2 linked regions of the Pseudobacteroides sp. genome follow. The protein of the gene in region 1 interacts with the protein of each later gene in a pairwise test. Links are inferred from orthologs where the notes say so. Each region holds a gene or a part of one and is shown in the gene's direction. Other genes may lie near its edges.

The links.
Region 2: the proteins of VIO64_RS14305 (region 1) and topA interact in binary tests that used the Escherichia coli proteins (3 or more experiments, as listed by UniProt). The link is inferred for Pseudobacteroides sp. from one-to-one orthologs.

What each region holds. Positions count from the first base shown.
Region 1 is NZ_DATCTU010000093.1:22,021-37,907, forward strand. Bases 12,448-15,398 are described here. They hold VIO64_RS14305 (YigZ family protein), read left to right. Parts: upstream 12,448-13,571; coding sequence 13,572-14,225; downstream 14,226-15,398. Other genes in these bases: hflX (GTPase HflX), read left to right, coding at 12,448-12,719; VIO64_RS14300 (NUDIX hydrolase), read left to right, coding at 13,002-13,427; VIO64_RS14310 (HAMP domain-containing sensor histidine kinase), read right to left, coding at 14,248-15,369. Also shown: VIO64_RS14245 (DNA topoisomerase (ATP-hydrolyzing) subunit A), read right to left, coding at 1-1,987; VIO64_RS14250 (DNA gyrase/topoisomerase IV subunit B), read right to left, coding at 2,042-4,021; VIO64_RS14255 (hypothetical protein), read left to right, coding at 4,407-5,381; VIO64_RS14260 (hypothetical protein), read left to right, coding at 5,429-6,016; VIO64_RS14265 (hypothetical protein), read left to right, coding at 6,041-6,934; VIO64_RS14275 (ankyrin repeat domain-containing protein), read left to right, coding at 7,503-9,281; VIO64_RS14280 (zinc-ribbon domain-containing protein), read right to left, coding at 9,322-9,519; VIO64_RS14285 (cold-shock protein), read right to left, coding at 9,778-9,975; VIO64_RS14290 (PilZ domain-containing protein), read left to right, coding at 10,183-10,803; more of hflX, read left to right, coding at 10,989-12,447; VIO64_RS14315 (YebC/PmpR family DNA-binding transcriptional regulator), read left to right, coding at 15,570-15,887.
Region 2 is NZ_DATCTU010000032.1:62,931-78,805, forward strand. Bases 5,051-7,989 are described here. They hold topA (type I DNA topoisomerase), read left to right. Parts: upstream 5,051-5,448; coding sequence 5,449-7,530; downstream 7,531-7,989. Other genes in these bases: dprA (DNA-processing protein DprA), read left to right, coding at 5,051-5,424; trmFO (methylenetetrahydrofolate--tRNA-(uracil(54)-C(5))-methyltransferase (FADH(2)-oxidizing) TrmFO), read left to right, coding at 7,611-7,989. Also shown: VIO64_RS04820 (substrate-binding domain-containing protein), read left to right, coding at 1-2,018; VIO64_RS04825 (sensor histidine kinase), read left to right, coding at 2,114-3,310; VIO64_RS04830 (DUF2161 family putative PD-(D/E)XK-type phosphodiesterase), read left to right, coding at 3,396-4,121; more of dprA, read left to right, coding at 4,315-5,050; more of trmFO, read left to right, coding at 7,990-8,936; flagellar basal body rod protein FlgB, read left to right, coding at 9,293-9,706; flagellar basal body rod protein FlgC, read left to right, coding at 9,710-10,153; flagellar hook-basal body complex protein FliE, read left to right, coding at 10,241-10,543; flagellar basal-body MS-ring/collar protein FliF, read left to right, coding at 10,695-12,299; flagellar motor switch protein FliG, read left to right, coding at 12,351-13,376; VIO64_RS04875 (FliH/SctL family protein), read left to right, coding at 13,369-14,139; flagellar protein export ATPase FliI, read left to right, coding at 14,175-15,488; flagellar export protein FliJ, read left to right, coding at 15,507-15,875. UniProt on the Escherichia coli protein: Releases the supercoiling and torsional tension of DNA, which is introduced during the DNA replication and transcription, by transiently cleaving and rejoining one strand of the DNA duplex.

The sequences.
Region 1 (15,887 bases):
TTATCGAGGAGGTATTGAATATCAACACCTTGTCAATATTGCTGTAAGCTACAAGATCAATATCTTCATTAATATACATAATGCTTATAAGAGGCGACAGATTGGAATATGCATTAGCCAGTTTTTTACGATTGGTTTTTGTAGCATAACTGTTTAAATCAATTTTGGCTGCTTTTCCATTTTCAAAGAAGAACAGCATATACCCCTTATAATCATCCGTTGCAGTCAGGTAAATGATCTTTTCATCAGCTTCCAGTTGAAGCACATTGGTAAGGTATTCGCCAAGGCTACTTGCCTTGCAGTCATTAAGCTCGTATGTTTTCATCTTATAGACCGTAAATTTGTTGGAGAAAAGGAGTAAATCCGATTTATTATGGGACTCCAGCTCCTGCATTATAAAGTCATCATCCTTAAGCTTGTGATCAGGACTTGTACGCAGTGATGTAAGAGCGATTTTCTTTAAATAGTTGTGGTCTGTAAGGAAAAGCTTTAAATTGTAATCCTCAATAAAGTGCTCATGGGTTATCTCCTCTATATGATGTTCATGGATTATCTCAGTACGCCTGTCATGACCATATTTTTTCATGACTTCAGAAAGCTGCTTAGTAATAATTTTGCGAATCTTCTTTTCGTCGCTATAAATCTTTTCAAGCTCTTCAATGTCCTTCTGCAGGTTTTCAATTTCGCTGACCCTGTTTAAAATGTACTCCTTATTCAGGTTCCTGAGCTTTATTTCAGCAATAAACTCAGCCTGGATATTATCAATTGTAAATCCGTTCATAAGGTTGGGAATTACTTGTGAATCCTCTTCTGTTTGCCTTATTATCTTAATTGCCTTGTCAATGTCCAAAAGTATTTTTCTAAGACCTAAGAGAAGATGGAGTTTATCTTTTTTCTTGCCAATATCAAAGAGGGTTTGACGTTTTATGCAGTTTATCCTGAAAATTGCCCACTCTCTGAGTATTTCCCTGATTCCCATAACCTTCGGACTGCCATTTACAAGGATGTTAAAATTACAGCTAAAAGAATCCTGCAGCGGGGTAAGTTTATACAGCTTATTCATTAACGCCTCGGGATCAGTATTTCTTTTAAGATCCAGAGTGATTTTCAGACCGCTCAGGTCTGTTTCATCGCGAACATCGGTTACGTCTTTTATCTTACCGTCCTTGACACAGTCAATGACTGAATCTATTATTGATTCAGTGGTTGTGGTATAAGGTATTTCATAAACCTCTATACAGTTGTTTTCCTTATCGAATTTGTACTTCGCACGGAGCTTGAAGCTGCCCCTTCCTGTATTATATATGTCATTTATGTCCTTTTCCACATAAATCAACTGACCACCTGTTGAAAGATCAGGGGCTTTCAAATATTGTAATATATCAACATTCTCATTGTTTATAAACTGTATGGCGGTCTCGCAAACTTCCCGTAGGTTAAAACTGCATATGTTGCTTGCCATTCCCACTGCTATGCCTTGATTTGCATTAACAAGCAAATTGGGGTAGGTTGTAGGAAACAAGGTGGGTTCCTTCATGGTACCGTCATAGTTATCTACAAAGTTAACAGCATTTTTTTCCAGATCTCTAAAAAGCTCCTCACAAATCTTATCAAGCTTAACCTCTGTATAACGAGGAGCTGCAAATCTCATATCCCTTGAGTACTGTTTCCCGAAGTTTCCCTTTGAATCTATATAAGGGTGAAGTAAAGCATCATTTCCCCGGGTCAATCTCACCAGTGTTTCATATATAGCCATATCACCATGGGGGTTGAGTTTCATTGTCTGGCCTACAACATTGGCAGACTTGGTTCTGTTCCCAGTAAGAAGGCCCATTTTGTACATGGTATAAAGAAGCTTCCTGTGGGAAGGCTTAAATCCGTCTATTTCGGGTATTGCCCTTGAAACTATGACACTCATAGCATAAGGCATGTAATTTTTCTCAAGCGTCTCAACAATTTTTTGCTCAATTTTATTTTTATGTGACATTGCGTATTTTCTCCTTAACTGTTTAAAACAATTAATCTATACATCAATCATACCTTAACTAACATCAATCATCTCAAGGTACTTGTAACCATGCTCTTCAATAAAGCTCTTTCTTCCCGGTAGATTGTCACCAAGAAGCAAATCAAAATACTCTGCGGTCTTTTTGTAGTCATCAGGTACAACTTGTATAAGCCTGCGGGTTTCCGGGTTCATAGTGGTTTGCCACATCATTTCAGGCTGATTCTCGCCAAGACCCTTTGAACGTTGGATTGAAAACTTCCCATTCATTTTAGCGGTAATTTCTACTTTCTCCTTGTCCGAATAAGCAAAATAAGACTTGTTTTTATATGTTATCTCATATAGAGGAGACTCAGCTATATAAACTTTTCCTTCCTGTATGAGAGTAGGGACCAGACGGTACAGCATGGCAAGTATCAGTGTACGTATCTGGAATCCGTCCACATCAGCATCGGTGCATATTATTATTTTGTCCCAGCGAAGATTGTTCATGTCAAAGGTGTTAAGATCCTTGTTATGCTTCGAATTTATTTCAACTCCGCACCCTAAGACCTTTAAAAGATCCACAATAATATCGTTTTTAAATATGCTGTCATACTCGGCCTTGAGGCAGTTTAATATTTTTCCCCTTACTGGCATAATTGCCTGAAACTCTGAATCCCTGCCAAGCTTACAAGAGCCTAAGGCTGAATCACCCTCAACTATATAAAGCTCTCGTTTTGACAAGTCCTTTGTCCTGCAGTCAACGAACTTTTTTACGCGGTTTGAAATATCAATTGTGCCGTTTAGCTTCTTTTTTATATTTATCCTCGTTTTTTCTGCTGTTTCTCTACTGCGTTTATTTACAATTACCTGTTCTAATATTTTTTCACTTTCCATTCTGTTTTCTATAAAATAGATTTCCAGCTGCTGTTTTAAGAAATCCGCCATTGCTTCTTGAATAAATTTGTTGGTTATGGATTTCTTGGTCTGGTTTTCATAGCTGGTAATTGTGGAAAACGAATTGGTTACCAGTATAAGGCTGTCCTGAATATCTGTAAATGTGATCCTTGCTTCGTCTTTATTGTACTTGTTTCTTGCTTTTAGGCATTTGTCAATTTCATATACCAAAGCAGCCTTTACTGCTTTATCAGGTGCACCACCGTATTCAAGGAAGCTGGAATTATGGTAGTATTCAAGAAGATTAATTTCATTATTGAAGCAAAAGGCAATCTGTATTTTAACCTTATACTCCGGTTTATCCTCCCTGTCTCTTCCTTTTGTAGATGTTTCATAGAACTGTACATCGGTAAAGCTCTTGTCACCGCTAATTTCTTTTATATAATCAACAATACCGTTTTCGTAATAGAATTCAAAGCCTTCTCCGGATTCTTCATCAAATAGCTTGAATAAAATGCCTGAGTTAACTACCGCCTGCTTTTTAAGGACTGTTTTGAAGTGCTCTAGTGGAATGTTTATATCTGTGAATACTTCCAGGTCAGGCTTCCACTTTATGCAGGTTCCTGTGCTTTTATAGCTGCATTTTTCTTTTTTCAAGCCGCCTATGTTTTCACCCTTTTCAAAGTGAAGATCGTGTTTAAACCCATCTCTGAAAACAGTGACATCCATATACTCGGAGCTGTATTGAGTTGCACAGCTCCCCAGACCGTTTAACCCAAGACTGAATTCGTAATTTTCCCCTGAATTGTTTTTATATTTGCCTCCGGCATAGAGTTCGCAGAAAACCAACTCCCAGTTGAACCTTTCCTCTTTTGGATTATAGTCAAGGGGAATTCCTCTTCCGTAGTCTTTAACCATTATGGAATTATCATTAAACCTTGTTACCTCTATAATATTGCCATAGCCTTCCTTTGCCTCGTCTATGGAATTTGAGAGTATCTCAAATACCGAATGCTGGCATCCTTCAAGGCCGTCAGAACCGAATATAACTCCTGGACGCAGTCTAACCCTGTCCGCCCCTTTTAATGAAGATATACTTTCATTACCATACTTGTCAGCTTTGGTGTTCTTTGTCATTAATAACCATCCTTTACCATTTTGCTACACTATATGATTTTATTGAATTATCAGTATTTTTGCAATACCTTTAGTCTTTGAAATTATTTCAACATAATAATTATTGCACGAACAGGTGTTCGTGTCAAGCGTAGTTGAGATATGAATGGGAAAGTTTCATTATTGTCCAGGAAATAGCTGTGCGGATTAAGAATGGAATTTATTTGGTCCCGTTACATGTGGAAACTGTAATTTATCATGGCGGGCTTCTATGGTTTTAAATCCGCATTGCGGTTTCATCTGTAAATGTTATAATAGGATTTGTAAATCTTTTATATAAAAATCAAATAAATTAATGATTTTTATATTGGTGATTGGTGATAAATAATTTTCCAGGGGTGAAAAAATGCGAAAAAGAATATTAGCACTATTATTTGTTTTAATTTTTTTATTTACACAAGTCTGTGACGTATATGCCAGGAGAAGCTATTCGGGAAGCAGAAGTTCTCGAAGCTCGGGCTTTTCAAGTTCAAAAAGCTATTCCGGGTCTTCCAGTAAAAGTACTAAGAGTACCAAGAGCTCTTCCGGATATTCGGGGTCATCAAGCTCTAAAAAGAGTTCTTCAAAGAGCTCAAGCAGCTCTGGAAGTTCGAGCGGTTCGAAGAGTTCCGGAAGCTCAAGCGGTTGGAGCAGTTCCAGCAGTTCGACCGGAAGTGCTTCAAAAAGCAGCAAGTTAAATTCCTCAAAGAAAACATACATGGAGGATACTTATAAAAAGCAGGCATCTGTTAAGAAGTATAATGCCAGCTTAAATGCGGATCAGAAAAAGGTTTATGATTTGTCGATGAAGAAAAAGTATAATGTAAGCAACAGGATGGATTTTGAAGAAGCTTTGAAGACAAGGCCCCAGAGGATAAATTATTATAGCTCCAGGACTGTAATAGTCAACTATAACACAGGCTATTTCAGAAGTCCTTTCTCCTACGGGTATGCATCAGTCGGGCCCTGGGATTTGTGGTTTCTTATGAGAGCATCCGAACTATTTTGGTATCATCATTGGATGGACATTCATCCGTACAAAAACTACTTTGATGCTGCACATTTTGCTCAGATGGAGGCGAGGGTAAGGGCATTGGAGGCAAGAAACATAGCAAGGGATGACGACTATTTAGATTCTGATGTTGATCCTGATCTCCAGTTTTCAGACGATTATCAGCGAAGAAATGTTGATACTATCTATTACTCTAACAGATATCCTTCAAGAGTGGGTAATCCAATAGTAACAATAATAATAATACTAATAATAATTGTAATCCTTATAGCTATCATAAGGAGAGTTTCGCGGCCTAAAAAACCAAGGGGTCAGAGCAGGATGTATTAATATGATTGTTGCATTAATATGACTGGTACTCAAAAAGGAGGCATAAAATGTTCGGATTTAATAAAAGCTCGGTAATAACAAAAGTGTATAACCCATTGCAGATAACGCCAAATTCCATGGTTGAGTTCAATGTGGGAGAGCTTAAAAACAAAGGTATTTTCAAGTTTATGAAAGTAATTGAGATGAATGTAGGAGAAAAGTCCTATTCAAGATATGTTATATATTCAAAATCGGAAAACACCGAGTATGTCCTTGAGGTTTTCAAGGATAACAATGATAGTTTGGAAACTTACTTATACAGTATGGTAGATACCATACCCTTTGATGAGGATTTTTTGTTTAACGTGGCTGGTCAAAGATATCTCACATCACCGGAAGGGGATGAGTATGAGAGATGCTATATGCCTGAGGAAGAAGACCGAATCGATGGAATATCAGGACGGATCAGGGTTTATGATGTTCAATCGGAGGATGTAGAGCGTGAGATACGCGTAAAGCTGTGGGACTACAGCAGATCTGTGGACGGCAGGGATGAATACCTAAATGTTGAAATGCTTGAGGATACAGGAATGTTCAGGATCTTTGTCGGAGAAATGATTGAAGATATATTCTATAAGGTTTATCAGGGAGAATAATACTATTTATAAGGAGGGGTAGTGATGGATTTACGAGGCTACTTGGAGTTTTTAGGCAATAACTTGTTATTTAATATACCTATTATTTTAATAGGATTCATACTGGGATGGTTTATGTATTCTAAGATAATTCTGCGAAAAATAAATCTAAAGGACGCATTGTTTGAAAAGGATAACCTTGCAGCATGGATTGAGTTTTTAGGGGCGTTTATATTCCCCACTCTATACCTGGCAGCAAAGGCAATTGAAGGACCTGCTCATGAAGATGTATTTATGGATCTTTTGATTTGTATTGGTTATGAAGCAGGATTTATAGTCCTTTTTACCGTTTTGCGTCTGTTTTCCAACCTGGCAATAAGACAGATAAGCCCGCCGGATATTGAAGGCAAAATAAGCCTTAACAACGAGGTTTACAATCAGAAAAACGTAGCTGCTTCATTGTTTTCAGCAACGCTTTCAATTGTATCGGTAAGTGTAATAATGTTTATGGACTTCATGCCGGAAGAATTATTTTCATCTCTCTTTAAGATGCTGACGGTTGTTGTTTATTCATTAATGGCACTGATTGTATATGAGATGGTTTTAAGATCAAAAACAACTCTTTTTAAAGAAATATTCGTAGATAATAACCCTGCAGCAGGGGTGGCACTTGGAGGGTTTGTTCTGGCAGTTGAAACTATCCTGACTCATATTATACAGTATCAGTTGGAGTTTGATTTTATCGATCTTATGGTGGTATGTGCTATCGGGCTGGCGGTTTTTCTAGTATTGGCATATTTAATGAAATGGATTTTTGCAGCTATTTTGAAGGTGAATATATGGGCGGAGGTTTATGAGCAGAACAATATGGGAGCTGCCATAGGCCAGGTTGTTTTATATGTTTCCATAGCCAACATAATTATACACTTTTTAAAGTAGAATATAAAAATTAAAAACCTCTTGTTCCGACGAACAAGAGGTTTTTGTTTTAGTTGCGGGAGCTGGACTTGAACCAACGGCCTTCGGGTTATGAGCCCGACGAGCTACCGACTGCTCCACCCCGCGATAATTTAACGTGCTTTAATAATGTAACACACATTCTTGCAAATGTAAATGTTAATTTTTGGGTTAGCTTAATACTTGGTCAATATAAGTATATACACTTTAGTGATTTATTATGCGTGAAATATTGTTATTTGATGTTTTTCGGGCAAAAAGAAAGAACAAGATGAATCAATGAAAAATATTATTTTATCTTAGTAGACCTAGGTGAAATAAAAGACCAAGTCAAAGCTGCCTATAACAGACTTATGAGCTATTTACAGTATTTTGAAAAGTTTTTTGATTTAACAAATTATTTTAATTAAGTTTGTTTATTATGTAGGCTGGAGAGGCGTATCTATAGGTTATTCTAGGTTTATACATCAATTAGATATGCCTTTCAGCTTTCCATATTGTGTGTTAGAATTAAATTATAATTTATAATATAGCATAAGGGGCATATGTGATGAGACAGGGCAAAAGGTTAGTTTCAATGATTATTATAATTACGATAGGATTGCTTTTATCTTCCTGTGTAAATATTACCGGATTATTAGGCAGTTCGGACTGCGATGGTAAATTATTTGACGGTATTAAATATGAAAACCTGGAGATGATTAAGGAAGCTATTGATGATGGAGCTGACATAAATAAGTTGAAGGGAATCATTACTCCGGAGACCAATCCATTATGGCTTGCATATAATCATGCACAAAACAACAATTTAAGAGTGCCTGAGTATCTTGTTAAGATTGGGGCAGATGTTAATTATACTACATCTGAAGGTTCAACTTATTTATTGTGGGCAGCAAGTAATATAGATGTACATAAATGTGAATTTTTAATAAAGCATGGAGCCAAAATTGATATAGAGTGTAATGGCTACACTGCACTTGAACGTGTACTTAATAATAATGGTAGGGCAACAGCGACAGAAAAAAACATCGACACAATAGTTACTATGCTTTTGGAACATGGGGCTAAAATCAGGCCTGTTACGTTAAAAGCTGCATTGGAGGGAAGAAGTACATATATTACACCAAACCTGGGAGTACAGAAAAGGATACTGGAAGGCCTAATAAAGGAAGGATACCAATCAGGGCTTGATCCTACTTTGGAGGCAGCAATGCTTGGACAATCATCAAAACTAATTGAATTTGTAAAAGAAAATAAAATTAAAAGAGACGATGAGTGGAAGATATTATTTTTTACTGCTGCTTTTGGCAGTGTGGAGACAATCAAACTGTTGGAATTAAAAGGACTTGACTTAAGCTATACTGATAAGAATAAGTATACGCCTCTTATGATTGCCTCGTATTATGGGAACCTTGATGTTGTTAAATATTTAGTAAGTAAAGGGGTTAACATTCAAGCACGAGACTCAAGCGATAACTCAGCTTTGAATTTTGCAGTAATTAATGGTCAACTTGACACGGTTGAGTATTTGATAAAAAGAGGATCGAACATTAAGCCATTTGAGCCTGAATTGGGAGGAGAAGTCAATGTATTGTTTGACGCTGCTGAAAACGGAAATGTTAAAATAATTCAAATGATACTTGATCATGGTTTTCCAGTAAATGATGATGTCTTATGGAGAGCTGCTCAGAGAGCATGCACAAAGAAAAATTATGAGGCATTTAAATTCTTTTTGGCTAATGGTGTTGACCTTTACAAGAAACATGATGTTTATGGCGATTTATTTCCAGTCCTTTCTGACTTAAATGATATTAAATTCTTTCTTGATTTAGGGGTAAATATTAATGGATTCAGGAATGAAGGAGACTTTCTAAGGGGAGCTATTTCTTATGGAAATGCAGAAGCCGTGGAATATTTGCTCAAGAATGGTGCAGATATGGATGACATTGATGGATATAGTGCTTTAATGACTGCAATTTCTGTCGGGGATTTTAATATTGTTAAAATGCTAGTGGAGAAAGGATCTAATCTGGAGTTTCAAAATGAGTGGAATAACCGGAATACAGCAATAATTACGGCTGGTGAAAATGGGAGCAGGAACATACTGGAATATGTAATAAAAAAGGGAGCAAACATCAATTACCAGAACAATAAGGGTGAAACTGCATTAATACGAGCTGTTTCCTGCGGCTGGGAAGATAACGTCAGAGTTTTAGTTGAAAATAAGGCTGATATGAATTTGAAAGACAAAGATGGACGCACAGCTATGGATTATGCTAAAAATTTAAAAAACAAAAACATAGCTAAAATTCTAAGCAAGGTAAAATAACTTAATGAAAACAAAAAGGAGAGCTAAGCTCTCCTCTAAATTACCACCTGTTACCACCGCCGAAGCTTCTTCCGCCGCCTCTGTTGTTATTGCTTCTCTGCTGCTTTCTTGCTCTTCTGCAGTCAGGACATCTTTGTGGTTCATTTTCAAATCCCTTTTCTTTGTAGAAAGCCTGCTCGCTTTCATTGAAAATGAAATCTGTGTTGCAATCCTTGCAAGTTATAGTTTTATCAGCCATGTCTATATACCTCCCTTTATTTATTTGGATCTAATTATTCCTGACTTTTCACTCCAAAAAATTAAAGAGAGTTATATTCAGAAAATCAATCCGACTTATATAGAGACTAACTTCATAAGTATATCACAATATTTTATATTAAGCAACATTTGTTAAAATATTTCAAAATATTTACAAGTTATTTACAAAGATAATAAACGTTTATCATAACTTTAAAGATAATATACTTTATACATGCATCCAAATGTAAATACCTGACTAAGATAATCTTACATTTGCAGCTTGCGGACCACGCTGGCCTTTTTCCAAATCAAATTCAACTTTTTGGCCTTCTGAAAGTGACTTATAGCCCTCTCCTTTAATTGCAGAGAAGTGTACAAAAACATCTTCTCCGTTATCCCTTTCAATAAATCCAAAGCCTTTTTCCGAACTAAACCATTTCACTGTACCAATCATTCAGTACTGTACCTCCTAAAAATCTAATGATTTAAGCATGTAAATACCATGCTTACTAGTATATTATGTCAAAATATTACGTTGGTTATTCATATTTTGTTGTATAAAGGTTTATAAATTTAGTTAAACTCATTCATTTGTTAAAACATTTCACTTTTATGCCGATAAAAATATTGGTTTGATTCTTAAAATAAAGGAGCAGAATCAATGTTTATAAAACCTGGTGAAATTATCTCCATAAGCCATCATTCAACCAATGTTTTAAGGAGTCAGGTAATTGATGTACAGGATCATGAAAGTGGAAGACAGCTTATAACTGTTAAAATCATGAGAGAGTTTGCAGACTGCATGTTGTTTGAAGGCGATACAATAGCCATAGCTTTCAAGTGCAGTGATAGTATTTATACTACAAGCTGCCATATCGTTAATATAAATATAGATAAGAATGCATTAGAGCTGGTGGTAGAAAACGAAGAATATGTTATTAATAACAGGGCCTTCGAAAGATTTCCGGTATCATTGTACTCCAGCATATTTTTAAGAAACGGCAAGTCTGAATTTATAGCTGTAGTGAAAAACATAAGCTTTAATGGTCTTTTAATATGCTCTAAAAAGGATATTGAAGCCAAGCAAAATATTGATGTGAAAATGTATCTGGATAATACTCCTGTTAATTTAACAGCAGAGATAGTTTGGTCCGCGAGAAATGAATATGTGTATGACTATGGGCTTAGAATTATTCACATGGAGTATGGTCAGCAAAATGTGTTGAGAAGGTACTTGGAAAAACTTAAGTCCCAACAGGAGTGTATAATTGAAGGAGACTAATAACATTATTTATAAAAATATTTAACTTTATGGTAGGAGGGGCCTTGCTGACTGGCATATGTATGCTATAATATAAATTATTTACTAAATACCTAAGTATTCTAGGGGTGAATTTTATTAATATAATTGGAAATCTTGAATCCATTAGGGAATCAGTACTTACTGAAATTGAAGGCATTTTTGATATGACTTTTGAATCGGGAGACCTGATACCTCAAGAACTTGTTCAAAAGCTTACTTTTTTTACTCAAAAAATAAACAGAGAAATTGCTGTTTATCTTGACAGAAAGGGAAATGTTACCGATATTAGCATTGGAGACAGCTCAACGGTATCACTGCCTGAGCTTGAGGGACGCAAAAGCAAAATGCGGCTTTCAGGTATACGGTGTATTCATACCCACCCAAACGCTACAGGGCAATTATCATCTGTAGATATAAGCTCCCTGGTAAATCTCAGGCTTGATGCTATGATTGCTTTGGGAGTAAAGGATGGAGAGCTCACTGAGGCCTATGTTTCCGTAGCTTCAAGGGATGAATCGGGGGAATTTAACTCTGCGGATATTTTTGGGCCTTTTCAGCCCCAAGACCCTGAGCTGGATTATATATTCGGGCTTATACTTGAGCGGGATAAAAACAGCAAATCTGCCTTCTATGAAAATGATCTTGAAGCGGAGAAAGCTATTCTTGTAGGTTTGGAAACGTTGTCCGGTAGGATGATCGGTGATAAAAGTGAAGCGGAGAGATCCCTTGATGAGTTGGAAGAGCTTGCAAACACTTCCGGTGCTGTTGTTATAGACAAAATACTTCAGAAAAAGCCTGTTAAAGATCCTGCCTTCTATATCGGAAGAGGAAAGGCAGAAGAGATAGGGCTTTTGTGCCAGGCATCAGGGGTGGATACACTGATTTTCGATGTGGAGCTTTCTGGAGCACAGGTTAGGAATATAGAGGATGTAACAGGAGCAAAAGTTGTTGACAGGACTACTCTGATACTGGATATATTTGCCCAGAGGGCACGATCTAAAGAAGGCAAGCTCCAGGTGGAGTTGGCACAGCTAAAGTATAGGCTCCCCAGACTTATCGGTATGGGAGGTCAATTATCAAGGCTAGGTGGAGGTATAGGTACAAGAGGGCCAGGGGAAAAGAAGCTGGAAGTTGACAGACGTCATATTAGAAGGCGGATTAACTTTCTCGAATCTGAGCTCAACCAATTAAGTATAAGAAGAAGCCGTACAAGGGAAGCGAGAAAAAAGAATACGGTCCCTTCGATAGCATTGGTGGGCTATACAAACGCAGGCAAGTCAACTTTAATGAATAAGCTTTGCAATTCTGATGTGTTTGCTGAAGATAAACTTTTTGCAACATTAGATCCAACTGCAAGAAAGTTTCATCTAGCTGATGGTAAAACTGCCCTCCTTGTTGACACTGTAGGATTTATCAGAAAGTTGCCCCATGAGCTGGTGGAAGCGTTTAAGTCTACATTGGAAGAGGTTGTGTATTCCGATGTTTTGCTGCATGTGGTGGATGCGGCTAATGAGGAGGCCGAAGAGCAAATTGCTGTTGTCATGGGTATATTGGACAGCCTGGAAGCTCTACAAAAGCCCATGGTTCTGGTTTTAAACAAGGTTGATATGCTTGAGGGCACGCACAATATCAGAATACCTGATAGAGATTGTAAAATTTATGAGATTTCAGCAGTTACAGGGCAAGGAATCCCAGAGCTTATTTTAGGAATTTCGGAATTGCTTTCGGAGAATGAAACGGACGTAGAGTTTACCATACCATACAGTGAAGGATGGGTTCTGCCGTACCTATATGAAAACGGGAAGGTGTCTCAAACTGAGTATATAGAGGATGGAATAAAGGTTAGGGCTGTAATTAGAAACACAAAAATTGATAAAATTAAAAAGTATTTATAAGGATTAAAAAGATTTTACTTTTGATATATAAAAAAAGTAAGATCTTTTTTATTAATTAAAACTTTTCATTGAATTAATGTACAATAAATAGTAATATAATATATAAGAAGTAATATTTTCTATTTTAACAAATTAAAAGCATTAATAATTGTTTTTAATAAAATCTAAAACTTGCATTTAATATACTAAAGCTAATATTCCCATAAAATTAATTTTTAGGTGCTTTTGGGCTATTGCACCTTGAAATACGTATTCATAATATAATTGAAAGGGGTTTTATATATGCTTGTAAGGAATTGTGCAGGTGGAGTTGTTTTTTACAACAATAAGGTTTTTCTTTTAAAGAACGAGAAGGACGAGTGGGTTCTACCAAAAGGTATTATTAGAAAAGGTGACTTTTCAAGTGAAGTAGCCATAAGAAGAGTAAAGGAAGAGGCCGGAATATCTGCTGAAATAGTAACAACTGCTGGATGTACAAATTACGAATTCTTTTCTGTAACACGTCAAAGACCTGTCTATAACAAAATTACTTGGTATATAATGAGATCCTCAAATGAAGATTACAAAATTAATACTGATGAGCAATTTACTGACGGCGGTTATTTTGAAATTGATGACGCCATAAGACGTATTACTTACAGTCAGGATAAATCCCTTGTTAACCTTTCTTTTAAAAAAATTAAAGAGATTGAATGTATTACAGTTTAGGAGATAAAAAATATAAAAATAAATTAATTTTATTTAAATTCTTTAATCAATAAAATATTAGTGCTAATATAAAAGATAGCGGTAGATAAAATATTGCTATCTTTTTAGTGTACAAATAATTTATAGGAATGAGAGTAAGCACGATTGGTTAAGGAATATAAAACAGTATTAAATGAAGCAGTGGCACAAATAGAAGAAAAAAAGTCCAAATTTATTGCATCGGTAAAGCCTGTAATATGCGAAGAAGAAGCGTTGGAATTTATTAACCGGCTCAAGACACAGTACTGGGATGCTACCCATAACGTATATGCCTATCATATATGTGCAGATAATGTGATCCAACGGTTCAGTGATGACGGAGAACCTTCCGGTACCGCAGGAATACCTGTTCTTGAGGTCATAAAGAGAACGGGTATACAGAATGTAGTAGTTGTGGTAACAAGGTACTTTGGGGGGACATTGCTTGGGGCAGCAGGGCTTATCAGGGCTTATGGCAAATGTGCGGCAGCAGGAATTGAGGCAGCCAACATAATAAAAAGGCTGTTGTGCCAGCAGGTTACTATTATAGTTGAGTATACTATATTTGGAAAAGTACAGAACAGGTTAATGGCCGGTGATTATATCATAAAAGAAATTAATTATGAGCAAGATGTAGAATTAACAGTGTATATCCCTGTTGATATGGTAGGGGTGTTTATAGATAATATGACCGAACTAACTAATGCAAGAGCAATTGTTGATGTTAAAGGTGAGGTTTATGTAACTGTAGATGAAAATGGAAGGATTATAGAAATTTAAGAGTTACCATATAACTCACATTTTAATATATATCCGAAAATTCGATATTTATTGCCTCTATTATCCTATGCCCGTTGCTGGAATTAACCGTTACAGGCTCCCTTGACTCACAGTTTAATAGTACGGGCAATTCTATTATGAATTCGCTTCCATGGCCCTCCTCGCTATTTAGGCTAATGTTTCCGTTGTGAAGACTTACAAATGATTTTACAAGAGAAAGCCCGATTCCACTGCCTTCGTTTTCGCGGGTCAGACTGCTGTTTGTTTGCTTAAAACGGTCAAAAATCTCTGAATGAAGACTTTTAGGGATACCAGGACCTGTATCCTTTACAGAAACAAGAACACTGTCTCCATTTCGCTTTATATTTATAAAAATTTTACCTCCTGCCGGAGTAAACTTAATTGCATTCGATAACAGGTTTAGTATTATTCTTTCTATTTTATCCACATCCACCGACATGAATATTTCTTCTTCTTCGGTATCGAATTCCATTATTAATCCCTTTTGATTTGAGTAAGGCGCAATGGATTGTACAATTTCCTCAATCAAATACACTATATTATAATTTATTGTATTAAGTTTAATAAAGCCTGAATCCATTCTGGTTATGTCAAGCAGATTGTTTATTAGCCTTAGTAGTCGATAACAGTTATGCTTGATAGTTTTATGGTATTTTGATGATTTTCTTTTATCGTTTATGTAAGGAGGGCATTTTGCTTCAATCAATTGTATAGCCCCCAGAATAATACTTATGGGTGTCTTTAACTCGTGAGATATGTTGGAAAAGAACTCGGTTTTTCTTTTGTCATTTTCAGTCAGTTGCTTATTGAGTATGGTTAGTTCTTCTAAAAGCTTTAGTTGAGAAGGAGCCAAATCTGGATGTAATTCCTTCCCGCAATCCTCGCGGGAACTTTTGCTCGAAGGATTGTGTTTCAGAAATTGTATAATAGCTAACGAAGCTACCAGTATTACTATTGTAATAAGTTGTATAAATATAAAGCTATCAGAGCTCAGCATAAGGCTGCTGTAAAGAAAGTAGAACAGAGCAAAAAAAACGATGGCAACAGATATGACCATTAATAGCTTTATCAATATTTTGTAGGTATGGTTTGTTAATTTTATATGATTAAATCTTTTAGGCATGTAATTAACTCCTTCGATAACCATAAAATAACATATATATAATACATAAACAAAGAAAGAATGTAAATATATTTCTCGAAATTATATTTATAATTGTAAAAGCAAAAAACGACTTTATTAATTTATGTTTTTAAATTATAATTTATAACATGCGACCGTAAGGTGGTTTATTATTCATTAGTTTTTACAGGAGGTATATTATGTCCGGACATTCGAAGTGGGCTAATATTAAAAGAAAAAAAGAAAAAACCGACGCACAAAAGGGAAAATTATTTACTAAGCTCGGCAGAGAGATTAGTGTTATCGTAAAGCAAGGCGGACCGGATCCTGAAGCAAATCCCAAATTAAAGGATGCAATAGCTAAAGCAAAAGCATCCAATATGCCAAATGAAAATATTATGAGATGTATAAAGAAAGCATCCGGAGAGCAGGATGGATCAAATTATGAGGAAATAACCTATGAAGGGTATGGCCCTGGGGGAGTTGCCGTTATTGTAGAAGCAATGACCGACAACAAA
Region 2 (15,875 bases), on another replicon or contig:
TCTGGACGTCAATAAGAAAAGCGGCAGAGAAGCTGGATGTCAATCTGATCACTTATGAGGGAAGGATTCTATTTAATACTGATAATATAAGCGGAGAGCATAACATAGTTTACAAGCTTGCTGATGCTGCAAGACTTGATGGCCTTATAATAGCAACAGGGACTTTGATAAATAAGGTTTCAATGGACTGCTTTATTGACTATATCAAAGAGTTCCAAGGTATTCCAAAGGTCTCTATATATGAAAATATTCCGGGTGTACCCAGCATACTTGTGGATAACAAAAAAGGCATGAAAAGCTTAGTGGATCATTTGGTAAATTATCATAAATTTAGAAAGATCGGGTTTTTGAAGGGGCCTTTAAGTAATGATGAAGCCAATGTAAGGTTTAGTGCATACATAAGCGTTTTGGAAGAAAACAAGATCGAGGTTGACGATAAGATAATTTTTAGCGGTAACTTCCAGTCGGAGACCGGCTGGGAAACAGCAGAATATATAATAAAAAATAATATAAAAATTGATGCCCTTGTATGTGCCAATGATGAAATGGCAATTGGAGCCATTAAATATTTCAGAAGCATGAACCTTGATTATAAAGATAATTTTGTGGTATGCGGTTTTGATAATGCTCACAATTCGGCAATAATAACACCTTCACTGACCACTGTAAGTCAGCCTATGGACATGATATCCGAAAAGGCTATTGAGCTGCTTATTGAGGAGATTAACGGTACAGAAGTATCTGATGTGATAAAGCTTCCTACCTCCATGGTAGTAAGAGAATCCTGTGGATGTAGTTCAAATACCAATAGATCTTCTACCTTTTCGGATTTTTATATAAGGGCAATATCTAATTTTAAGATCCATGAAAATTTACAAACCTATAGCCTTGAAACACTTTATGATCTCTTAACAACAGCGTTAAAAAAGTTAAACATCAAAAGCTGTTTTATTATTAAATACCAGGAAGGACCCATAAATCTTAATAGCACTATACCGGATTTTTCAGAGCTTATGTATGCTTATTATGATAACGAAAGACAAGTATTACAGGACATGTTGTTTAAAACAAAGATGCTGGTGCCTGATAACTTTATACCTAATAACAGGCAGTTTACATATCTTGTAAAGCCATTGTTTTTTAATAGTGAACATTTTGGTTTTGTTTGTTTTGAGGTTGACAGTGATGATGTTATAAATTTTGAACTTTTAAGGGGACAGATAAGCAATACATTAAAAGGTGCACTTATGCTTTTAGAAAAGGAACGAATGAGTGAACAATTAAGTGAGCAGGAAAGAATGTCAACTTTAGGTCAGTTATTAATCAGCATAGCCAATAATATAAAATCACATATAATGACAATTGCAGGCTCAACCGTTGCACTGGATTCTCTGGTAGAAGAATATGAAAAGTCAATTGATGACAAATCCGTAACAATGGAAGATCATCACGATATAGCTAAAGATATGGGTTCGTGGATAGAAAGAATTGATTCTACTTTAAGGTATATGACTAATGTTTTGGATCAGATCAATGACCAGTACGCCAAGTTTACAACAAAAAATATGGACAGCTTTAGCATTAGCGACCTTATTGAAGGTATTAAGAATCATATAAGAAAGTCTGAAATTCTGAGTACTCAGAAAATTAATATAAAAATAGAAACGAATCCTGAATTGAGAATAGCAGGAGAAGTTATAAACTTGCTTCAGGTAATTGACAATATATTGATTAATGCAGCTCACGCCAATAAAGAGAATGATTCGGACATGATTGAAATAAGATTTGAGCAGTTAAAAGGCTGCATTCTTATTTCTGTTAAAGATTATGGAACTGGAATACCTGAGGGAATAAGGTCATCAATTTTTAAAAAGATGGTTACTACAAGAGGCAAAAACGCTACAGGTATCGGGCTTATGCTTTCATACTCTACAATAAAAGGAAGATTTGGCGGTGACTTATACTTTAACATAGATGATACAGCGGGAACAACGTTTTATATTAAGCTCTTTTTATAGAGCTTTTGATCAAGTCTAGGCACCATCAAAAAATAACTTCCGATATAAATTTATTAATCATGCCTCAGGAAATAACAAATAAGGAGTGACAGGATTTGAATACTTCTAGCATAATAAAAGTACTTATTCATAGCAATGATACATCTTTTTTGCCAGAGGAAAAAGAGCTTCTGCAAATGCATGAGGTAGATTTGCACTTTTTTAGCGACAAGCTGGATATGCAGGATGCATTAAAATCCGGTAATATAGATATGGTGATCCTAAGTACAAATAATCCTGATCATTCGGAAATGTCAATGATTGAGTCAATAAGGAATATAAGTTCTACAGTAGAAATAATTTTGTTGGTCGAAAGCGATGAATTATTCCCAAGTTTGGATATGTTTACGGCATACGATATACACAGCTGCTATATAAAATCAAGTTTAAAAAATAATTTGCTGATAGAAGTCCTTTCTGCAAAGAAATCATGCATGCAAAAAAGACAAATATGTGCCTTGCTAGAGGAGCAGCAGTCAATTAAAGTTAAGATGAAGGAAATACATGAAACCCTTATTGATAATGAGAGATTGTATTTCATAGGAAGAATAACAGGTAGTATATCTCATAATATGAAAACTCCGCTAATGTGTATCGGCACTTCCATCCAGACTCTTAGGGAACTTATAAATGAATACAACCTTTCTATTGGAGATCCTGCAGTTACAAATGAAGACCATAAAGAAATAGCAAAAGATATGGAATCCTATGCTACAAATATTCAGGAATACTATTTTTATCTTCGGGATTTGGTCCAAACCTTAAAGGATCAAACCGTCTCAAGGTCAATATCACCATACAATTCTTTTACAGCAGCCGATTTGATAAAGAGGCTTGGTATTATTATAAAAGATGAGCTGAAAATACATAAGTGCGTATTAAATCCTCAGTATAACATAAGTGATAATGCTTTATTTAAGGGAAGGCTTATAAGTCTTATTCAAGTTATAAACAACCTTATTATTAATTCCGCTCAGGCATATAAGGATGGGGGCATAATTGATCTGATGATAGATAAACAAGGGGATGAGATAAAAATACTAATAAAAGACTACGCTGGGGGAATTTCGGAGAATATAAAGGATAAACTGTTTAAGGAAATGGTCAGCACAAAGGGGAAAGACGGTACAGGACTCGGTATATACAGTTCATATCAGATTATAAAAACCGAGTTCAAAGGAGACATTAAGTTTGAATCCCATGAGGGTAAAGGAACCGCATTTACAATTTCCATTCCAAATGTAAATAATTAGTCGAGTTTATATAGTTGAAAATTAAGGCCAGTTATTCTATAATTTCTGTTGTAAATAAAATCATAGAATAATGAGGCCTGTTTTTATGGGAAAAGATTTTTTGGAAATTGATTTGTATAAACCTATACATGATTTGTTTGTGAAGGAAGGCTATGAGGTAAGGAGCGAGGCCCATTACTGTGATATATGTGCAACCAAGGATGAACAGCTGACAATAATTGAACTCAAGAGAAACTTAAGTGTTGAATTGCTAGCACAGGCAGTAAAGAGGCAAAAGCTTGGTGATTTTGTTTATATTGCTGTTCCCAAGCCAAAAAAGCTTATAGGTACATCCAAATGGAAAGATATATGCAATCTCATTAAAAGGCTTGAGTTAGGATTGATTCTTGTTTCATTAGAAGGCAAAAACCTTGTGGAAATTCCTATTTCACCAAAGCCCTTCGATTTTCAGGCGAGCAGACAAAAAAGTAAAGATAAAAGATTGAAGCTTGTTGAAGAGCTTAAGGGTAGAACTATGGAGCTGAATGTTGGCGGCAGCAGAGGAAAAAAACTTGTAACAGCTTATAAGGAAAACTCGCTTCATATAGCATGCTGCCTTAATATGTTCGGTCCAATGACAGCAAAAAAAATTACTCAATATGGAACAGACCCAAATAAAACGTGGAGTATTTTAAATAGAAACTTCTACGGTTGGTTCTATAAACATGAAAAAAGTGTTTATGGGCTCAGTGATGCGGGTAAAAGAGCACTTGATGAATACCCCGAACTGGCAGAGCATTATAAGAACAAAATACTTTATAATGATCAATAATTATATATCAGTTTTTAAATATTATAAGCATTTAAATAGTAATTAATATTTATCCAAATTTTTACGATATATATCTGTGGAACAATATAAAAAAATAAAACACTTAGTATTATAGTCATAAAGTTATTGTTATTTGTGTTTTGTATGGTATAATAGCCTAGTGATTGCATACTTCAATAAAAGAGGTATAAATATGGAAGATGAACTTATATATTGGGTTTGGTTAAATTCAATACCAGGATTAGGCAGCGTTAAATGCGGCCAGCTCCTCAAGTTTTTTGAGCATCCAAAGAATATATGGTGTGCTTCCGAGGCAGAATTAAATAAGGCATCCTTTCTGAATCGTCAAGGGATTAATTCCTTAATGAATGGAAAATACAGAGAAGATGCAATGAAACATTTAAAAGTAGCAAAAGAGCAGAAAATAAATATAATTACTATTAGAGATGAAAACTATCCATATTATTTGAAAAATATATATGATCCGCCGATAATTTTATTTGTAAGAGGGAATATACTAAAAAATGAAAAATGCATTGCAATAGTGGGGGCAAGAAGAGCAACCTCCTATGGGCAAAAGATGGCGGAGACCTTGTCTTATGCTTTAGCTGGTATTGGTTTGACGGTGGTTAGCGGCATGGCAAGAGGCATAGATACTAATGCACATAAGGGAGCAGTACAAACGGGAAGGACAATTGGAGTTTTAGGGTGTGGGACAGATATTGCATATCCACCTGAAAACAGAGGGCTTATTTCGGAAGTGGCCAAAAATGGTGCGGTTATATCCGAATACCCTCCCGGCACACCTCCACTTCCTTCTAACTTCCCTGCAAGGAACAGGATTATCAGCGGAATGGCTATCGGAGTAGTGGTTATAGAAGCAGGTGAAAGAAGCGGCTCCTTAATCACAGCAGAGTTTGCACTAGAACAAGGCAGGGAAGTTTTTGCAGTTCCCGGAAATATAAACAGCATAAATAGCAAAGGTACAAATAGATTGATTAAAGACGGAGCAAAAATTGTTACAAGCGTAGAAGATATATTGGAAGAATTAATTAACTATGGTATAACTGACAACGTTAGGAGTATCAAAAATGACAAGACTTTTGATGAAGCCTTGTTTAAAGGGCTTAGCAGCGATGAAAGAAGACTGGTTGAATGCCTTAAGCTTGAGCCCTTGCACATAGATGAACTTACAAGAAAGAGCGGGTTTAGTGTTAAGGTTGTAGGTTCTCTGCTTGTAATGCTGGAATTAAAAGGGGTAATAGAGCAAATACCCGGTAAAGTTTTTAAGATAAAAGATTAAAAAAGCAGATTACGGAGGATTATGATGGCTGGTAATTTAGTAATTGTTGAGTCGCCTGCAAAAGCTAAAACTATAGGAAAGTTTTTGGGCAAGGGTTATAAAATAACTGCTTCCATGGGCCATGTAAGGGATTTACCGAAGAGCCAAATGGGGGTTGATATTGATAACAATTTTGAGCCTAAATATATAACAATTAGAGGTAAAGGCGATCTTATTGCAAAATTAAAAAAAGAAGCAAAAAACGCAGAAAAGATATATCTTGCCACTGACCCTGACCGTGAAGGTGAGGCTATATCCTGGCATTTGGCCAATATTTTGAATATAAGCGAAGATGACAGGTGTAGAATCACATTTAATGAGATTACAAAAAATGCTGTTAAAAATGCAATAAAGGCTCCAAGAAAGATTGATTTAAATCTGGTTGATGCTCAGCAGGCGAGAAGGGTATTGGACAGAATAGTAGGTTATAAAATCAGTCCTCTGCTATGGAAAAAGGTTAAGAAGGGATTAAGTGCGGGTAGGGTTCAGTCAGTTGCTACAAGACTTATAAGCGACAGGGAGGATGAAATAGAAAATTTTAATCCTGAAGAGTACTGGACTATTGATGCAAAATTGAACCAGATAAAAGGCAAAACTCCCTTCAACGCAAAGTTTCATGGAAACGTGGAAGGTAAGATAGAATTAAAGGATGAAGCAAGGGTAAATGAAATAATTAAATCTATTGATGGCAAGAAGTATGTTGTAACCAAGGTAAAGAAAAGTGAAAAGAAAAGGACCCCGGCACCTCCGTTTATAACAAGTACAATGCAGCAGGAAGCATCAAGAAAGCTTGGGTTTACCACTAAGAAGACAATGATGGTTGCACAGCAGCTTTATGAGGGTGTCGATATTAAGGGCCATGGTGCAATGGGTCTTGTAACATATATTAGAACTGACTCCACAAGAGTATCCAATGAGGCTCAGAACGAGACCAGGGAATACATTAAGGAGAAATACGGAGAAAAGTTTGTACCTCAGGAAACAAGGATTTATAAAAATAAATCCGCTTCCCAGGATGCACACGAATCCATAAGGCCTACTTACGTAAGTATGGAGCCTGATCAAATTAAGGATTCATTGTCCAATGAGCAATATAAGTTGTATAAGCTTATTTGGGAAAGATTTGTTGCAAGTCAAATGTCATCTGCAGTATATGATACATTGAGTGTAGATATAAATGCCGGCGATTATATTTTTAAATCAACAGGATCGAAGGTGAAATTTCCAGGGTTTATGTCAGTATATATTGAGGGCAGGGATGATGAAGGAGAAAATTCCGAAACCAATATACCTGTTTTAGAAGAAGGTGAAGAGCTTGACCTTAAAAAGCTTGATCCCAAACAGCATTTTACTCAGCCTCCGCCAAGGTATACAGAAGCAACACTTGTAAAAGCATTGGAGGAGAAGGGGATAGGAAGGCCAAGTACTTATGCCCCTACCATTACTACCATCCTTGCAAGGGGATATGTCGAAAAGGATAAGAAATTTCTTTTTCCAACAGAGCTGGGCAAAATTGTAACGGATATTATGAAAAATAATTTTAAAGATATAGTGGATGTTCAGTTCACTGCTCAAATGGAAAATAAACTTGATGCAGTGGAGGTTGGAGGCAAAAGATGGGTGGAAATCATGAAAGAATTCTACAAAGATTTTGCTGTTGTATTGAATGAAGCAGAGGAAAGCATTGGCCAGGTAGAAATACCTGTTGAGGTTTCTGATGTTATTTGCGAGAAATGCGGTAAAAATATGGTTGTAAAAATGGGCAGGTTCGGTAAGTTTCTTGCTTGCCCCGGATTTCCTGAGTGCTGGAACTCAAAGCCTATTGTCGAAGAGGCAGGGGTTAATTGTCCAAAATGCGGTGGCAAGGTTGTAATAAGAAAGACTAAAAAGGGAAGAAAATATTTTAGCTGTGAGAATAGAGCTGACTGTGGTTTTATGACATGGGATAAGCCAACCGATGAAAAATGTCCTAAATGCGACAGCTTTTTGGTTTCTCATGCATCCGGAAAGAAGGAGACCATTAAATGCAGTAAAGAAGGCTGCGATTATGTAAAGCCTAAAGAATGATTAGGGATAATTATAAATGACTAAATAATAACTAAATAATAACTAAAGAATGACTAAAGAATAAGAGGAAATGTGGATAAATGACTGACTATATTAATGTTATTGGAGCTGGCCTTGCAGGCAGCGAAGCTGCATGGCAGATTGCCAAAAGAGGTGTAAAGGTAAAGCTTTATGAAATGAAGCCCCGCAAATTTTCACCGGCACATCATCTAGAAACATTTGCGGAGCTTGTTTGCAGCAATTCACTGCGTTCAGCACAGCTTGAAAATGCAGTGGGCCTTTTGAAGGAAGAGATGAGAATATTGGATTCTATCATACTAAGGTGTGCAGATGATACTTCTGTGCCAGCAGGAGGTGCACTGGCTGTCGATAGGACCAATTTTTCCGGAATGGTTACCGATATTTTAAAGAAAACTGAAAACATTCAAATTATAAACGAGGAAATAAAGAGCCTGCCGGAAGAGGGGATTACCGTGATAGCAACCGGGCCCCTTACCTCTGAAGAATTTTCAGGTTATTTAGGTGGTTTGATCGGAAAGGAATACCTGTACTTTTTCGACGCGGCAGCACCTATTATTGAATACAATTCCATTGATATGAGCAAGGCCTTTAGAGCTGCCAGATATGGCAGAGGGTCAGATGACTATATCAATTGTCCTATGAATAAGGAGCAATACGAGCATTTTCTAAATGAGCTTAACAATGCAGAAACTTCCGAGATAAAGGACTTTGAAAAGGATGCTGTTTTTGAAGGCTGCATGCCTGTAGAAAGCATGGCTCAAAGAGGAAAGGATACGCTAAGATTCGGCCCCTTAAAGCCTGTAGGTCTGGTAGATCCCAATACAGGAAAGGAGCCTTATGCTGTAGTTCAGCTGAGGCAGGACAATGCAGAAGGCACTCTTTATAATATAGTAGGATTCCAGACAAGGCTCAAATGGCCTGAACAAAAAAGGGTGTTCGGATTGATACCAGGCCTTGAAAATGCTGAATATCTAAGGTACGGAGTAATGCATCGCAATACTTTTATCAACTCGCCTGGTAAGCTGGACGGAGCATATAGGCTTAAGGATAGGCCAAACCTGTTCTTCGCAGGCCAGATGACAGGAGTTGAGGGATACGTGGAATCGGCCTCATCCGGTATGCTGGCAGGAATTAATGCTGCATTAACCTATTTTGGTAAGGATGTGGTTCTTTTTCCAAAACTTACGGCTATAGGAGCGTTGAGCAGTTATATTTCCAATCCTGCAGTTAAAAATTTTCAGCCTATGAATGTCAATTTCGGGTTGATGGACAGCTTGGATGTCAGAATCAAAGACAAGAGAAAGAAAAACTTTGAAATATCCCAGAGGGCCTTAGAGAAGGTACGAGAAATAAAAAGTCAGATTGAAGAACGATTTAGTTCATAAATAGCTATATTACAGTAAATTAATAGACTGCCTGATGTCCATTATATGGTGCCAGGCAGTTATTAGTATTATCTCCAGAAATATATAATTGCATATATTTTTCCAACTGCATTTTTTGTTGAATTTCATAGAAAATTATGATATTATGTATTTATATGACCAAGATATTATCTTCTTAGTGCATTTACATATCAAATTTAAGCTTTTTGTAAAGAGAAACCAAAAGTTTTGTCGAAATTTTGCCATATGAAAGATTAATCATTTTTTGTTACCATTAATACAATTAATACAATTTTTTCTTTTATTTTAGGGTGTGATAGGAAAATTAAAGAATTCCACTGGAAGGGGGATAACCTATGGTCGGATGGTTATTCAACAATGCAAAAATATTGGAAAAAGCAATGGATGGTACAGTCTTAAGGAATGAAGCAATCACACAAAATATCGCCAACGTTGATACACCGGATTATAAAAGAAAAACAGTAGCTTTTGAAAAGGCTTTAAGCGATGCGATGGATAAAAGCAGCTTTAGGGGCTATCGTACAGATAAAAGGCACATCCCCATTGGAGGAAGCAATGTGGATAATGTTAATATAAGTGTCACAGAGGATAATTCCGCACTTCAAATGAGACTTGACGGTAATAATGTTGACATTGAGGCAGAGATGTCTTTGATGGCAAAGAATAACATATTGTATAACGCATTGACGCAAAAACTTTCAGGAGAATTTAGAAAGCTTAAGTCGGTAATAAGTGAAGGGAGAAAATAATATATGGGATACTTCAGTTCTCTTGATATAAGTTCTACAGGGCTTACAGCCCAACGACTCAGAATGGACATAATATCCCAGAACATTGCGAATGCCGAGACAACGAGAAGTGAAAACGGACTGCCGTATAGAAGGAAGCTTGTGGTATTTGAGGAAAAGTCGGCATCGGCACCATTTTCAGAGTATTTAAGTGCTAGCAGCAAAAATAAGATAGCAGGCAATGGTGTCAGGGTAAGTAACATTGTTGAAGACTCTTCTCCATTAAAAAAGGTTTACAACCCCGGACATCCTGATGCTGACAAAGATGGTTATGTAAACATGCCCAATGTGGATGTTCTTACGGAAATGATAAATATGATTTCTGCCACAAGATCCTATGAAGCCAATGTTACTGCTATAAATACCACAAAAAGTATGGCTCTTAAAGCACTTGATATCGGTCGTTAACATATCGAATAGATTAATATGGTATTAATAAAATAAAGTATATTCTACATAATTATCTAGTAAAAACTACTATACATGGAGGATGTTATGGCTGTTAACTCGATAAACGGTTTTAATGCAATATCCCCTGTTACTTTTGATAAGAACATCCCGGTCAGTGAAAATAAGGGATTAAATTTTTCGGAGATTTTTAATAATGCCCTAAACTCCGTTAATGAACTACAGGCCCAATCAAAGGAGCTTACAAATGATTTGGCAGCAGGAAGGACTGACAATATTCACGAGGTCTTGATTGCCGGAGAGAAGGCGGATGTAGCCTTACAGCTCACTATTCAAATCAGAAACAAAATTCTTGATGCATATACTGAAATAATGAGAATGCAGATCTAAAGTTTTAATTAAATAAAATCAAAACAAGAAAGTTAATATGGCAATACCTGAACGGAGATAAATGGAAGATTATATTAGGGGTTAATGGGTATCAAATCTAGGATTGGAAATTTTTCACGGAAGAGAAAGCTCTGTAAAAGGTGGTGTAATTATGCCTGAATTTATTTCAAGGCTACAGCAAAAAGCTGCTGAATTATGGAAAGTTCTCGATAAGTCCCAGAAAAGGCGGATTTATATTATTTCTGCCATTCTGGTGACTGTTCTTGCAGCGAGCATAGTTTTGGCTACTCGTACAAGCTATGTGCCGCTTATTAAAAGTTCCAATCAAAAAGATATCAGTGAGATGACTAAAATTCTCCAGGAGCAGAATATAAAGTTCAAGCTGGATCAAAATTCAGGAACTATTCTTATAAATTCAAAAGACAATAACAAAGCACAGGTAGCATTAATTCAGGGCGGATATCCTAAAAGCGGCATGACCTTTGAGGATGCTTTCAGCTCCATAAAAATAAATACTACCGAAAGCGACAAACAAAAGCTTTGGCAACACTATGACGAGTCAACATTAAGCACAAAACTAAAAATGCTGGCGGATAATATTGAAGATGCAAGCGTCACTATATCCAAACCTGAAGACACTCCGTTTATAATTGACAAGAAGGATAATGAAAAGCCTTCTGCAAATGTAATTATCAAACCGAAGAGTGAGCTTACTGAGAAACAGGTTCAGGGTATTGTCATGATGGTTGCATCAAGTGTTATTGGGCTAGAACCAAAGGATGTCACTGTTCTTGATAATAATCTGAATATTTTGAATAACCAATCGGTGGACAGTACAATAAATGAGGCAAACAATCAGTATGATATGAAGCAAAAGATGAAAGTGACACTTGAGAACAGTGTATATAATCTTTACAACAAGGTGCCCCTTGACAGCTTTGAAAGCATTAGGGCTGTTGTAAATCCTGTTCTTGATTTTGATAAACTTAAAAGGCAGACAAGTGACATTTCAAACGGTACAGGTCTGGATGGTCCCGCCATTATCAGCTCCGAGAGGACGAAGGAGAAGCTTGTTAACGGAGAAGCAGGGGGAGTTCCCGGAACCGACACAAACCCGGGAGATACCACTACATACCCATTAAATTCCGATGGCAATTCTACATATGACAAGTCATCTGAGAAGATAAATAACGAGTATAAGAGAACAGTTACAGATGAGGAGAAGGCACTGGGTGCCTTAAATATGGAGAAATCATCCATGACCGTTGCATTATACTATGGAAGAAGGGTTAAGGATGATAAGAATATCACTGCTGAGTTCATCGAGTCAATTAAGAGCGATGTGAGCAGAGCTACAGGAATACCGGCAGCTAACATATCGGTTAACAAATATAAAATGGCTCCTGAAACCATTGAAGTTAAGTCATTAGCCGACACAATAAAGGAGCTTGTCAATGCTTATGGGTTCTTTGCATTGCTGCTGCTTTTAACTATAGGTCTTATGATTGCACTTATACCGAGAAAGAAGAAAAAGGAAGCACCACAGGAGGCGGCTCCGGCGGCCGAGCCGGCTTTGGCTGCAGCAACAACAGGTGGCTTTGATGTAACGGTTGGAGATGAATTTGAGGATGAAATCCAAGAAATTGATATGGAAGAGAAATCTGAAGTTAAGAAGCAGATTGAAAAGTTTGTAAAACAAAAACCTGATTCTGTGGCACAGCTCTTAAGAACATGGCTTTCAGATGATTGGGAGTAATATATAGATAATAAAAAGAAACTTAGCCGAAAAATTGCTGGGGGGATAAAGGTGAGCCGTAACAGTACCGGATTTAAAGGTGATTATAATGGAAAAACCAAAGCAGCTATGCTTTTAATATCTCTTGGACCTGAAAAATCCGCTGAAATATTCAAGCATTTAAAGGAAGAAGAGATAGAGCAGCTTACACTTGAGATTGCAAATATTAGGACTGTAACACCAGAAGACAAGGAACGGGTTTTAGAAGAGTTTTACCAGATATGCCTCGCACAGGATTATATAGCAGAAGGTGGTATAAATTATGCCAAAGAAATTCTTGAGAAGGCTTTAGGAACTCAAAAGGCTTTGGAGGTTATAAACAAGCTTACTGTATCGCTGCAGGTGAGACCCTTTGATTTTGTCAGAAAAGCAGATCCTTCGCAGCTTCTAAACTTTATACAGAACGAGCATCCCCAAACGATAGCTCTAATTCTTGCCTATCTTAAGCCTCAGCAGTCATCAATAGTTTTATCGGCTTTGCCTCAGGACAAACAGGCGGATGTGGCAAGGAGAATTGCGACGATGGACAGGACATCTCCCGAAGTAATAAAAGAAGTAGAAAGGGTGCTTGAAAAGAAGCTTTCTTCACTGGTGACTGAGGACTTTACAGCTGCAGGTGGTGTTCAGTCAATTGTTGATATCCTCAATAATGTTGATAGAGGAACAGAAAAATATATTATGGAAACCTTAGAAATTGAAGATACTGATTTGGCAGAAGAAATCAAGAAGAGAATGTTTGTATTTGAAGATGTATTAACCCTTGACAACAGATCGATACAGAGGTTCTTGCGGGAAGTTGACAACAGCCAGCTTGCTATTGCATTAAAGGGCTCTACCGAAGAGGTTCAGAAGCTTATATTCGGTAATATGTCAAAGCGTTTGTCCGAGATGATAAAAGAGGATATAGACTTCATGGGACCTGTAAGGCTCAAAGATGTTGAAGAGGCACAGCAAAAAATTGTTAATGTAATAAGAAAGCTTGAAGATGCAGGTGAAATTGTTATTTCCAGAGGCGGAGGAGATGAAATAATTGTATAACAAGGTATATAAAAACTATCAGATAAATCTGGGATTACCGTTTCAAGTAAATAAGCCGTTAAATTTTCAGACAGTTAAGCATATGGACGATGATATGAGTTTTGATGATGATAAGGAACTTTTCATTCAGCAGCAGGATGACGTTGAAACCAGGGAACAAATACTGGAAGCTGCCCGTGAAGAAGCGGAAATGATAATAAAAGAGGCAAATTTCGAGGCCGAAAGGATTGTAAATCAAATCCAGAACCAAGCTATGGAGAATGCAGCTGCAATTTTGGAAGAGACCAGGCAAAAAGGCTTCGAAGAAGGGTATAACGAGGTTAAGAAGCAGTATGAGGACTTGCTTGAGGAGGCAGAGTTTATCAAGGAGCATGCAAGGATTGAATATAAGGAGGTCCTTGAAAGTATTGAGTCTGATGCTGTAAACATTGTGTTGGATATAGCCAGAAAGGTTTTGGGCATGGAAATCAGTACCAATAAGGAAGTCGTTCTTGGACTTATAAAGCAGGCCTTTGAAAAGTGTTCCAGCAAGGAAAATGTGGTCTTAAAGGTATCAAATGAAGACTTTGACTATGTCTGTGCCAACAAGGATATTATTTTGGGAATGGTTGAGGGTATAGGTGAACTTGACATAAAGAAAGACTCATCATTAAAGGCCGGAGGGTGTATGGTGGAGACAGCATACGGAACTATTGATGCAGGGATGCAGACTAAATTCAAAAAAATCGAGAGTGCATTCAGAAATGTTATTTTGGACAAATAGATGATTACCTGAAAATTACATGAGGGGTGCGGACAATGCCTGTAATAGACTTGGGAAGATACGCGGAAATACTGGAAAAATCTGATTATATTGAATATACAGGTAAAGTATCAAAAGTTGTTGGATTAACAATTGAATCTACCGGTCCTGAAGTAAATATGGGAGAAATGTGCTACATTCACACTTCAAAGGGGAGAAAAGCCATAGAAGCGGAAGTTGTTGGATTTAAGGACAATAAGGTTCTTCTTATGCCTCTTGGTGATATGAGCGGCATAGGTCCTGGTAACAAGGTAGTGGCTACAGGTGAACTGCTGCGGGTTGGTGTGGGAGAAATGCTGAAGGGAAGGATATTGGACGGTATGGGTAAGCCTATTGACAGTAAGGGTGTTTTTGAAACCCAGTGCTTTTACCCAGTTGAAAACACCACGCCTCATCCCCTTCAAAGAAAGAGAATATCAGAGCCTCTGTCATTAGGGGTTAAAACAATAGATGGGCTTTTGACGGTTGGCAAAGGTCAGAGGGTGGGCATATTCGCCGGAAGCGGTGTTGGAAAAAGCACCCTTATAGGTATGATTGCCAGGAATACTAAAGCGGATATAAATGTTATTGCACTTATTGGAGAACGTGGAAGAGAAGTTAAGGAGTTTATAGAAAAGGACTTGGGAGAAGAAGGGCTGGAAAGATCAATTCTTGTAATCGCCACATCAGACCAGCCTGCATTGGTAAGACTTAAAGGAGCCCTTGTAGCAACGGCTATTGCAGAGTATTATAGGGATCAGGGAAAGGATGTCCTGCTGCTGATGGATTCATTGACACGTTTTGCAATGGCACAGAGGGAAATAGGGCTTGCAGTAGGAGAACCGCCAGTCTCAAGGGGCTATACCCCATCGGTATTTGCTATGATGCCCAAGCTTTTGGAAAGGTCAGGATGCTCCGATAAAGGTTCCATTACAGGACTATACACAGTATTGGTTGATGGTGACGACTTGATGGAGCCAGTAACTGATACGGCAAGAGGAATTTTGGATGGACATATAGTGCTATCCAGAGCCCTGGCAAATAAAAACCAGTACCCGGCTATTGATGTATTGGCAAGTATAAGCAGGGTTATGTCGGACATTGTAACAAAAGAGCACAAAAAAACAGCAGCAGAAATAAAGAAGATTATGGCTGTATACAGAGAGGCGGAAGACCTGATAAATATAGGTGCATATGTTAGGGGCAGCAATGAAAAAATTGACTATGCAATAGACGTTCATGATAAAATTTTGGGCTTTATTGAGCAGGGAACTCATGACAAATTGACTTTTGATGAGACTACCAATATGATGTTCAGCCTATTGGATTAATGATAAGGATGATCATATATGGCAAAATTTAAATTCAGACTGCAGCCTCTTCTAAACATAAAAATCCAGCTTGAGGATAGTGCAAAGAATGAGCTTGGAAAAGCTGTTCAAAGGCTGGAGGAGGAGAAGGAAAAAGCAAGGTTCCTTGTTGAGAACAGGGAAAAATATATAAGTGAATTTCAGGAAAAGACATCATCCTACGTAAGGATTGATGAGCTCAAGGGATACACACTGTATATTTCAAAGCTTGCCCAAAACATTGAACTGCAAAATAAAAATATTAAGGAAGCTAGCGATAATGTCGATAGATATAGGGAAGACCTTATAAAAATAGTTAAAGAGAGGAAAATTTTAGAGAAACTTAAGGAAAAAAAATATAAGGAATAC